Regions from separate parts of the Psychrobacillus sp. NPDC093180 genome, predicted to be linked through region 2. Evidence: predicted binding sites of a transcription regulator. Region 2 holds the regulator's gene; the other holds the start of a gene.
The links. Region 2 encodes LexA, which represses DNA repair genes until DNA is damaged. Its sites were predicted from a motif close to CGAACATATGTTCG; they were not measured.

Region 1 (5,961 bases), on a different contig from region 2:
TTTTCTGGAACTTGCGATTGCATGTGATGAGGTCCGCTGGAATGATATGATCGTTGGAGCAGCCTTGCTTAGCATCGATCATTCCACATTAAATGCTCTCTATCTAGAAGCAAGACGCTTTGCAACTGAAATCACAAACTAACTCCCAGTCATGTTGGCTAGGAGTTTTTTTGTTGTACTCAAATAAATATGTTAAGACATATTAACAAGGACCGTACCGTATAGAAATAACATGCCTTATTAAATTTATCATCAAGATTTAGGGAGGCGGCTTACGAATACTCTACTAGTAATCGTTATTCATTTTTTCCAAAAAGTAACGTTTTTAAATTGTTGCATTTTCTTCTAAAAGTAGTACAATATAATGAGAACAAATGTTCCTTAAAAGGAGAATGCGATATGCCATTGATACCGGAAGAGGCCATCCCTTATTTAGAAAACATGATTTATCTCCCAATGGTATTAACTATTTTAGAAAAGGATCGAATGATTTTTGAAAGAGGCCCCTTTAAGTTAAAACGTCCATATGTAGCTATGGTAGAAGGAGCCACAAAGCATGTTCAAAGTGAATTAAAAAAGACGCATATTTATATGAAAAGGCACAGTATGAAAGTTCTTCGCGGAGAAGGTGATGATATGTTCACCGAATATGTATTTTTTCATGGAGGCTATGAAGAACATCGTCGTTACTTAAATGTCCGACTCCGCAATCGGGTGGAAGAACTACTCACCGTGTATTTGGCGATTGTAGAGACTGCACATTAATTAAAAAAGTTTTTTTGAAATAAAGGTCCGCGAGAAGGAACAAGTCCATTATTCACCAGGTGACTCATTCTTCTTAACAAGTGCATATTTAGTAGGTTAGCAAATCCAACTTGTCGGCTAATCGTATGTGGAGAAGAAGGTACTTGGATTGTTTGTCCATTTGTTAAAACGATTGTAGAGCCTCCTTCAGAAGGATAAAATGATTCGATGGCTCCAAGAGAAAACCATACGTTTAAATCAGATTTTGGAGAAAGAATGGGAAGTAAAATGCAGGGATTTCCATAGTCATATGCGATAAGAATTGGTAATTTTAAATAGTTTCCAATAGCTTGTTTCGATAATTTAGTGGATAGTTGAATGTTAGAACCATAATGGGAACAGGAAGAGCGGACAATATCATATGGCCTTTTACCTATTATTTTGGTTTCGCCCGAATAGCTAATGGCTTTGGTAAAAACTTTGTTATTAATTACAACTGGTTGAAGTACAGCGGTATCAAATGAAACTAGGAAAGGTTTTTCGTCTTTTTTATTGAACATATACATTCACTCCTTAGGCTGTTATAACTCGATTATAGATAAATATGGGAAAAAATCAAGTAAATTTGTCGAATTTTTAAAATTGTTATTTTTGGCTATAAAATCTAAATTTTCTAAAAATGATTGCAACTCACGTTCAGCTTTTATATAATGGAAAAAAGGCATCGGGGTGATGGAAATGGACAAACAATATTCATATGCAGAATTTTTAAGAGCAATGGGTCAGCCTGGGAAAGAAAGCTCTGCAGAAAAACTGTTGAACGAAATTTATCTTGATATGTTTTTGAACATTATCCACCGGGAACAAAGTAGTAATCGATTATTGAGATTGATAGACGAGGCGCTGGATCAGAAAGACAAAAAAGCATTTATGCAATATACAAATGCTTTGCAGCAGTTAAATAATCCAAAGCAATAGAAGGAAGCCGCTTACACTTAAGCGGCTTTTATTCTGCGCAAATAATAAAGTGAAAAAACATACGTTCGTTTTATTAGTGTTCAAAAAAAGAGTATGTTAAACTGAAAATATTCAAATCGTGGGAGGCTTATGTATGGAACAAATTTTTGATTTGCAAGCTCCGTATGAGCCAGCAGGGGATCAAATAGAAGCAATAAAAGAATTAGTAAAAGGTGTACAAGAAGGAAAAAAACATCAAACATTGCTCGGGGCAACGGGTACTGGGAAAACATTTACGATTTCAAATGTCATCCAGCAAACAAATAAGCCAACCCTTATAATGGCGCATAATAAAACACTTGCAGGACAGCTATATAGCGAGTTTAAAGAGTTCTTTCCTAATAATGCTGTCGAATACTTTGTTAGTTATTACGACTATTTCCAACCGGAAGCATACGTACCTCAAACAGATACGTATATTGAAAAGGATTCCAGCATTAACGAGGAAATTGATAAACTTCGACACTCTGCTACATCATCTTTATTTGAAAGAAAAGATGTCATCATTATTGCATCTGTTTCTTGTATATATGGGCTCGGGAATCCAGAGGAATACAGAGAACTGGTCGTTTCTTTGCGGACAGGAATGGAAATTGAGCGAAACCAACTGCTTAGAAAACTAGTCGACATCCAATATGAACGAAACGACATTAATTTTACAAGAGGAACTTTCCGTGTACGTGGGGATGTTGTCGAAATCTTCCCAGCATCCAGAGATGAAAAATGTCTTCGTGTCGAGTTTTTTGGTGATGAAATTGATCGAATTCGTGAAGTAGACGCACTCACAGGAGAAATAATGGCAGAGCGTGAACATGTAGCCATATTCCCGGCATCTCACTTCGTTACAAGAGAAGAAAAGATGAAGATTGCAATAGAGAATATTGAAAAAGAATTAGAAGAACAATTAAAAATCCTACGTGATGAGGATAAATTACTAGAAGCGCAGCGACTAGAGCAGCGTACACGCTATGATTTAGAAATGATGCAGGAGATGGGATTTTGTTCGGGGATCGAAAACTATTCTCGCCATCTTACTTTAAGAGAAGCAGGCGCAACTCCATATACATTATTAGACTATTTTCCAAAAGACTTTTTATTAGTAGTGGATGAGAGCCATGTTTCGTTACCACAAGTAAGAGGAATGTTTAATGGAGACCAAGCAAGGAAATCAGTATTAGTAAACCATGGTTTTCGCTTGCCGTCAGCACTTGATAACAGACCACTTACTTTTAGTGAATTTGAAGACCATATCCATCAAGCAGTGTATGTATCTGCAACCCCAGGTCCTTATGAGCTAGAACATACACCTGAAATGGTCGAACAAATCATTCGCCCGACTGGGTTATTGGATCCGATTATTACATTGAAGCCGATTGAAGGACAAATTGATGATCTGATCAATGAAATTCAGGAACGCACGGCAAAAGATGAGCGTGTCTTAATTACGACATTAACGAAGAAAATGTCAGAAGATTTGACGGACTATCTAAAAGAAATCGGCATAAAAGTACAGTACTTACATTCCGAAGTAAAAACATTAGAGCGAATTGAAATAATAAGGGATCTTCGTTTAGGAACATATGATGTCCTCATCGGAATCAACTTGTTAAGGGAAGGGCTCGACCTACCAGAAGTGTCTCTAGTGGCAATTTTAGATGCAGATAAAGAAGGGTTCCTACGCTCGGAGCGTTCATTAATCCAAACAATCGGGCGTGCGGCGAGAAATTCAAATGGTGAAGTAATCATGTATGCAGATAAAATAACAGATTCTATGCAAAAAGCGATGGATGAAACGACACGACGTCGTACAATTCAAATGGAATATAACGAAAAGCATGGGATCACACCGAAAACAATTCAGAAAAAAATTCGTGAGGTTATTCGTGCAACGCAAGTGGCGGAAGAGAAAGCGAGTTATGCACAGCAGTTAACAAGTGGAAAACCTCTAACGAAAGAAGAAAAAAATACATTGCTACAAAATTTAGAAAAAGAAATGAAAGATGCTGCTAAAGCACTTAATTTTGAACGGGCAGCACAATTACGTGATGCAATCCTTGAACTGAAGTTGGAAGGGTGAACCAAGTGAAAAACCAAGAAATTATTATAGAAGGTGCTCGGGCACATAATTTAAAAAATATCAGCTTAAAAATACCAAGAGATAAGCTAGTTGTTATGACAGGATTGTCGGGATCTGGTAAATCGTCTTTAGCATTTGACACTATTTACGCTGAGGGTCAACGCCGATATGTAGAATCACTATCGGCCTATGCAAGACAATTTTTAGGCCAAATGGATAAACCGGATGTCGACGTCATTGAAGGTCTATCTCCAGCTATTTCTATCGACCAAAAGACAACAAGTAAAAACCCACGCTCTACTGTAGCGACAGTAACGGAAATCTACGATTATTTACGTTTGTTATTTGCGCGTGTCGGAAAGCCAATCTGTCCTACACACGGAATTGAAATATCATCTCAAACGATTGAACAGATGGTTGATCGACTAGGTGAGTATCCGGAAAGAACGAAAATGCAAGTACTGGCGCCAATTGTGTCCGGACGTAAAGGAACGCATGTAAAGTTATTGGAAGACATGAAAAAGCAAGGCTTTGTACGTGTTCGAATAGATGGGAAAATCACTGACCTAGATGATGATATAAATTTAGATAAAAACAAAAAACATAATATTGAAGTAGTAATAGATAGAATCGTTCTGAAAGAGGGAGTAGAGGCAAGGTTAAGCGATTCGCTTGAATCAGCACTTCGACTTGCGGACGGTCGTGTATTAATTGATGTAATGGAGCATGAAGAAATTTTATTTAGCGAACATCATGCATGCCCGATTTGTGGATTTTCGATAGGTGAGCTGGAACCAAGGATGTTTTCATTCAACAGCCCATTTGGTGCATGTCCCGATTGTGATGGTTTAGGATCGAAGCTGGAAGTAGACCCAGAACTCGTTGTACCTGATAAAAGTATGACGTTGGAAGAGGGTGCCATTGTTGCATGGCAGCCAACAAGCTCACAATATTATCCCAAATTATTAGAAGCTGTGTGTAAACATTACAAAATCAAAATGAATGTGCCGGTAGAAAAATTGCCGATAGATCAGTGGAAGAAAATTATGTACGGATCAGGCGGAGATAAGATTCGTTTCCGCTATGAAAATGAATTTGGTCAAGTACGCGACAGTCTTATTCAATTTGAGGGCGTTTTAGCTAATATCGAACGCAGATATAAGGACACATCCTCTGACTATATCCGCGAGCAAATGGAAAAATATATGGGACAACATGATTGTCCAACCTGTAAAGGATACCGTTTGAAAAAAGAAACATTAGCAGTAAAAGTAGACTCTTTGCATATAGGTCAAATAACGCGATTTTCTATTGAAGAAGCAAATAAATTCTTTCACGAATTAACTTTGTCTGAAAAAGATATGCAAATTGCTCGTTTAGTATTAAGAGAAATTAATGAGCGCCTTGGATTTTTAGAAAATGTCGGACTCGATTATCTAACATTGAACCGAGCTTCTGGAACATTATCTGGGGGGGAAGCCCAACGGATTCGTCTAGCTACACAAATAGGTTCAAGGCTAACAGGTGTATTATACATTCTGGATGAGCCATCGATTGGTTTGCATCAACGTGATAATGATCGATTAATCGAGACATTAAAAAGTATGCGTGACATTGGGAATACCTTAATCGTTGTAGAGCATGACGAAGATACAATGATGGCGGCGGATTACTTAATCGATGTTGGGCCTGGCGCCGGTATTCGCGGCGGAGAAATCGTTGCTGCAGGTACACCAGAACAAGTTATGAAAAACAAAAATTCGCTTACTGGTCAATACTTAAGCGGTAAAAAGTTTATCCCTCTTCCAACGGAGCGCAGAAAGCCCGATGGACGATATATTAAAATTAAAGGTGCAAATGAAAATAACTTAAAAAATGTCAATGTAGATATTCCATTAGGTGTATTTACAGCAGTAACAGGTGTATCTGGTTCTGGGAAAAGTACATTAGTGAATGAAATTCTGTATAAATCGCTTGCTTCTAAGCTAAATCGTTCCAAGGTAAAACCAGGAGCAAATAAAAGTGTAGAAGGCATCGACCAACTGGAAAAGGTGATTGATATTGACCAATCTCCAATTGGCCGTACACCGAGGTCCAATCCGGCAACCTATACAGGCGTTTTT
Region 2 (5,961 bases):
GAACCTGTAGCAAGTAGAATTGCTTCCGCATTTTCATTTGGTGAGATGACATAAGCACCTTTAGCAACACCCTCACTTGCTTGTTCTACAGAACCTTTTAGCGTCGGCAAGTTTTGACGAGATAACACAAGTACTGTCGGATGATCTTTCGCAGATACAGCAAGTTTCCATGCTTCCGCTGTTTCGTTTGCATCAGCAGGACGAACGACTGACAAACCTGGCATTGCACGTAACGAAGCTAAATGCTCGATCGGTTCATGTGTAGGACCGTCTTCTCCAACGGCAATACTATCATGTGTGAACACATAAGATACTGGTAATCCCATAAGAGCGGATAAACGAATCGCAGGTCTTACATAATCACTAAATACGAAGAATGTACCACCGAATACGTTTAAGCCACCATGAAGTGCCATACCGTTTAAAGCAGCACCCATCGCGAATTCACGCACGCCAAACCAAATGTTTTTGCCTGCATAATTCTCTGCAGCAAAATCTCCAGCATTTTTCATCGTTGTTTTATTTGAGCCTGCTAAATCTGCACTTCCTCCAAAGAATGAAGGGAGATTTTGAGCAATCGCATTAATTGCATCTCCAGAAGCAGAACGAGTCGCATGGGATGAACCTTCTTCATAAGTTTTCATTGCAGACGCAAAATTCTCCGGAAGCTCTCCACTGATTGCTTGTTTAAATGTAGTAGCAAGCTCTGGAAATGATGCTTCATATGAGCTAAATCGTTCATTCCAAGCATTTTCTTCGTTTACTCCTTGACGCTGAGAAGCTTCTTTAAAAGTCTCATATACTTCTTCTGGTACATGGAAGTCACCTTCGAATAACCATTCATATGCCGCTTTTGCTAAAGCTGTTTCATCTTTTCCAAGTGGCATACCATGTGCATCCGATTTACCAGCTCTATTTGGAGAACCAAAACCGATAACTGTTTTCACTTCAATAAGGGTTGGTTTATCATTTTGTGCTTTCGCTTTTTCGATTGCAGCGGAAATTTCAGCGATATCGTTTCCGTCTTCCACTAAAATATAATTCCATCCGTAAGAATCAAATCGTTTCTCCACTTTCTCAGAGAAAGATTTGTGCAAATCTCCATCAAGAGAAATATCATTGCTATCATATAAAACGATTAGCTTATCTAATTGTAAATGCCCTGCAAGTGAAATCGCCTCTGCTGCGACACCTTCCATTAAATCGCCATCTCCGCAAAGCGCATATGTGTAATGATCTACAATAGCATGGTCTTCTTTGTTGTACGTAGCTGCTAAATGAGCTTCTGCCATAGCCATACCTACTGCCATTCCAATACCTTGTCCAAGAGGACCAGTTGTTGCTTCTACACCTACAGTATGACCAAACTCTGGATGTCCTGGAGTTTTAGAGCCCCACTGTCTGAAGTTTTTTATCTCTTCCATCGGTAAGTCGTACCCACCAAGGTGAAGTAGACTATAAAGAAGCATGGAACCATGACCTGCGGATAAAACAAAACGGTCACGATTAAACCAGTTTGGATTATTAGGGTTGTGACGTAAGTGCTTTGTCCATAATGTATAAGCCATTGGTGCAGCTCCCATTGGAAGACCTGGATGGCCTGAATTCGCTTTATCGATTGCATCAATAGATAAGGTACGAATTGTATTAATTGCAAGTAAATCTGACTGTAATGACATGAATGACATCCTCTCGAACAAAATTTTTAACTATAGCTCTAGTTTAGACAACAATGCATCTATTATCAATGGTTTCTGAAATGATTAATTAATTCAGAAACTTACCTTTTTTGGCTTGTTGTACTTTTGCAGGAGTAACATCATTTCCAGCAGGATCGATTACTTTCACACTTTCAATAGTATCTCTCATAGTAGATCGGAACGTTTCTAAATATTCTTTTCTTAGAGCGCTTTGTTCTTTTGCTTCTTCTATGGATAATCCAGTTGTTTTAGATTTTTTGGAGAGCTCGCCAATGCGTGCTAGTTTTTGTTTACTTAACATATATATCATCCTTTCCTTTTGTATCTCTTATAAAGGTAAGTAAAAAAGAGACAGAGTGCAAGTCTTTACACTTCCTCTGTCTCCATAAATTCAATATATCTGCGATGAACAGTTGCCTTACTTATTTCAAAGCCTAATCCTTTTAACGTGGAAGCTATCTCTTCGTACGTTAGCCCAGCATTTCGCAGCCTTACAATTTCATTTACAGGTGCATCAATTCGTTCTCTTCCTTCCGGATTTCCTTTTACCTTTAAGTTTTTCTCAGGTCGAAATCCTTTAGAAACAGCTCGTTTCATTCCCCGCTTGATTTTCGCATTATGAAGCTTCCGTTGATATTCCTCCACCAGTGCTAAAATTTCTAACAGCATAGAATCCATTTCATTTAAATTCAATATACCTTTATCTTGTAAAGTAAAGACAGATGTATTAGTTTTTTGAAGTAAATGAAGCACTGCCATTCGACCATTTCCACGACCTATTCGAGTCTCATCCTGAACGAAAACCGCTTTAATATCGAAATCCTTTATGTATACGAGTAAATCAAGCAAGCCCTCGCGCTCAATATCATATCCACTATGTTGATCTGTAAACACTTCACATACTTCATAACCTTGCGCTTGTGCAAATTCTATCAGTTCCTCTTCTTGTCTGGCTAAAGAAGATTCTTGCGTTTCTTTTTCCGTGCTCACACGACAATATATTACTGCTTTCAATTACTATCACTCGCTATCTCTGTGCCATGATCAAAATGGAAATTTTCCTGTATCTCCGGAATAACAAGCACTTCCCCTACTCGAATATGAGAGCTTTGTAAATTATTCATGACCATTACTTTATTTATCCATTCTTCTTTTGGTTCGTCTGTTGCAAACTTATTTGCAAGTTCCCATAAAGAGTCGCCATGTTCTATTTTAATTTCAGATTGTTGTTCTGTCGATAATGTATTAGAGATAATCAGCGTCATCATAAAAACAACACATAATCCTAAAAATAATGTAATAAAATTGTTTTCTTTTACCCAATTCACGTTAAATCCCCCTAATTAGAATGTTTGTTCGGTATTTATGTTCCTATCATAAAACGAACATTTGTTTTTGTCAACACTTATTAGAACCTATGTTTGCATAATGTATGAGAGACTGTTATACTTATAGTAAGAAAGAATTTAGTAGAAAAATGACCAAAAAAGAGGTGAACTCATTGAAAAAAGCATCGAAAAGACAAGAGGACATTTTAGCTTTTATTAAGGAAGAAGTTCGTACGAAAGGATATCCACCCTCCGTACGTGAAATAGGCGAAGCAGTCGGACTAGCATCGAGTTCTACTGTGCACGGGCACTTAGCTCGTCTTGAGAGCAAAGGCCTTATTAGAAGAGACCCGACGAAACCACGCGCAATTGAAATTCTTGATGGTATTGCCGAAAAACAAGGTGTTGTCCATGTTCCGTTAGTAGGTAAGGTTACAGCAGGTCTACCAATTACTGCTGTCGAAAATATTGAAGAGTTTTTCCCGCTGCCTGAAACATTCGGTACAGCCGATGATCATTTATTTATGTTAGAGATTATGGGAAATAGTATGATAGAGGCAGGTATACTAGATGGTGATTATGTTGTCGTAAAACAACAACAATCTGCTAATAATGGGGATATAGTTGTCGCAATGACAGAAGAGGACGAAGCTACGGTTAAACGTTTTTTCAAAGAAAAATCATATTTCCGCTTGCAACCTGAAAATTCTTCTATGGATCCAATTATTGTTGACCAAGTATCGATTCTCGGTAAAGTAGTTGGCGTATACCGCAATATCCAATAAGGGATAGAATTCTCGTAAACTTGACAAATTATATGAAAGTCCGTATGATGACAAAGAGCCGATATCATATTTAAACGAAAAGTGGACATTTTCGTTTAAATCATCGAAAAACCCACTTATCTTTAATCAGATGAGTGGGTTTTGTTTTATCCTTCTGTTGCTTGTATTTCTACTTCTTCTCCATTTAATATTAATCGATAAGTTACTTCCGCTTTTAACGAAGCAGAAACTGCGCAATACTTTTCTTCTCCAAGTTTAATAGCACGAATAACCTTTTTCGCATCAATATCCCCTTTTACATCAAATAATAATGTATATCCCGTAAATGCAGTCGGTAATTCTTCACGACGAGCCCCGTCCACTGTGATTTCAATTGATTCGATTTTTTCTAAATGTGGTTTTAAAATCATCGTTACGTCAATTCCAATACAACCAGCTAACGAACTAAGTAACATTTCCGTTGGTGTCGGAGCCTTTCCTTCTCCCCCGTAGTTTGCCGTTGCATCCATTACCATTGGATAACCAGATGCACCTTTTGCTTCAAACGCTCGTCCACCCTGCCATATCGCTTTTACTTCCATTGTTTATCATGCTCCTTTTTTAAAACTCATTTACTTTTGCTAAAAACTTTTGGGCTCTTTCTGTTGATGGATGTAAAAAAAACTTTTTCGGCTCTGCATCTTCTACAATTTGACCTTCCGCCATAAATAATATGCGATCTGCCGCATCTTGTGCAAACCTCATTTCATGCGTAACGATAACCATTGTCATACCTTCATCAGCCAATTCTTTCATCACTTTCAACACTTCTCCTACAAGCTCTGGGTCTAATGCGGAGGTTGGCTCGTCAAACAACATAATTTTAGGCTCCATGGCCAGTGCACGTGCAATTGCTACACGCTGCTGTTGCCCACCTGAGAGCTTCGAAGGATAGACATTCTCTTTTTCCTGCAAGCCGACCTGTTTCAAAACTTTTGAAGCGATTGCTTTCGCTTGTTCCTTCGATTGCTTTTTCACGACGATCAATGCTTCCATTACATTTTCAATCACCGTTTTATGAGGATATAAGTTAAATTGTTGGAAAACCATACCAGTATCTTGACGGATGGCATGAATTGTTTTTTGTTGTACTTTTCTCGAATCCTTTGCAAATAGTTGATGATTATTAACAGAAATTGCCCCGCCAGTAATCTTCTCTAATCCATTGATACACCGCAAAAACGTACTCTTTCCTGAACCACTCGGTCCAATAACCGCGACTACTTGATGAGCGGGAATCGTCAGCGAAATATTTTTTAACACTTCCTGTTGATCGAAGCTTTTCGATAAATCACTTATCTGTATCAAGACTGTCCCCCCTTAATAAACGGATAATTGTTTTTCTAATCTACTTAATATAAATGTAAATACCGTACTCATGATCCAATACATTAAAGCAATCGTTAAATAAAACGGCATATTTACATAATACTGTGCGATTAATAATTGGGCTGAGCGCATAAGCTCCGTAACTGCAATCACAGAAACTAAAGAAGTCTCCTTCAGCATCCCAACAAATGTATTCCCGAGTGGTGGTATCGCGATACGTATCGCTTGTGGAATAACGATACGGCGAATAGCCTGTGCCTCTGTCATCCCAGTCGCAAGAGCCGCTTCTGTTTGCCCGGCAGGCACCGCTTGGATCGCTCCTCGAAATGCCTCCGATACATAAGCACCAATATTAATACTTAATGCAATATAAGCAGCTGTCAATGAACCTAGCTCTATCCCAAAATCGACAAGCCCAAAATACACGATAAAAATTTGAACTAATGGTGGTGTTCCCCGAATAATCGATACATACCCTCTCGCTACATTACGAAAGAAGCGATTGCCCTTTAAACGTGCAATCGCTGTGATCAAACCGATTATTAAACCGAAAAACATAGATACCACCGTTATTAATAAAGTATAATACGCTCCCTTTAATAAAAAGGGTATATTATCTATGATCATATCCATGTACACAACCTCTTTTCTTACTCGGCTTTCGGTTCTTCATCAAACCACTTAACGAAAATTTCTTTATACGTTCCGTCTTCTTTCATCTCGGCTAATGCTTTATTTAAGGCAGCTACTAACTCTGTATTCCCTTTTTTAACAGCTACT

Region 1: uvrB (excinuclease ABC subunit UvrB) is a predicted target of LexA. The motif match lies at 1,777-1,790, and genes of this name have one in related genera.

The regions. Positions count from the first base shown of each region.
Region 1 is NZ_JBIVOJ010000006.1:217,929-223,889, reverse strand. Features, by position in the region: gene ACIP9W_RS11140 (EAL and HDOD domain-containing protein) at 1-142, shown strand, start outside; gene ACIP9W_RS11135 (YhjD family protein) at 400-765, shown strand; gene ACIP9W_RS11130 (competence protein ComK) at 762-1,304, opposite strand; gene ACIP9W_RS11125 (IDEAL domain-containing protein) at 1,483-1,722, shown strand; gene uvrB (excinuclease ABC subunit UvrB) at 1,856-3,838, shown strand; gene uvrA (excinuclease ABC subunit UvrA) at 3,844-5,961, shown strand, end outside.
Region 2 is NZ_JBIVOJ010000012.1:28,707-34,667, forward strand. Features, by position in the region: gene tkt (transketolase) at 1-1,679, opposite strand, end outside; gene ACIP9W_RS17275 (DUF896 domain-containing protein) at 1,768-2,001, opposite strand; gene ACIP9W_RS17280 (YneB family resolvase-like protein) at 2,067-2,714, opposite strand; gene yneA (cell division suppressor protein YneA) at 2,711-3,028, opposite strand; gene lexA (transcriptional repressor LexA) at 3,202-3,813, shown strand; gene ACIP9W_RS17295 (OsmC family protein) at 3,960-4,394, opposite strand; gene ACIP9W_RS17300 (amino acid ABC transporter ATP-binding protein) at 4,414-5,160, opposite strand; gene ACIP9W_RS17305 (amino acid ABC transporter permease) at 5,173-5,814, opposite strand; gene ACIP9W_RS17310 (substrate-binding periplasmic protein) at 5,832-5,961, opposite strand, start outside.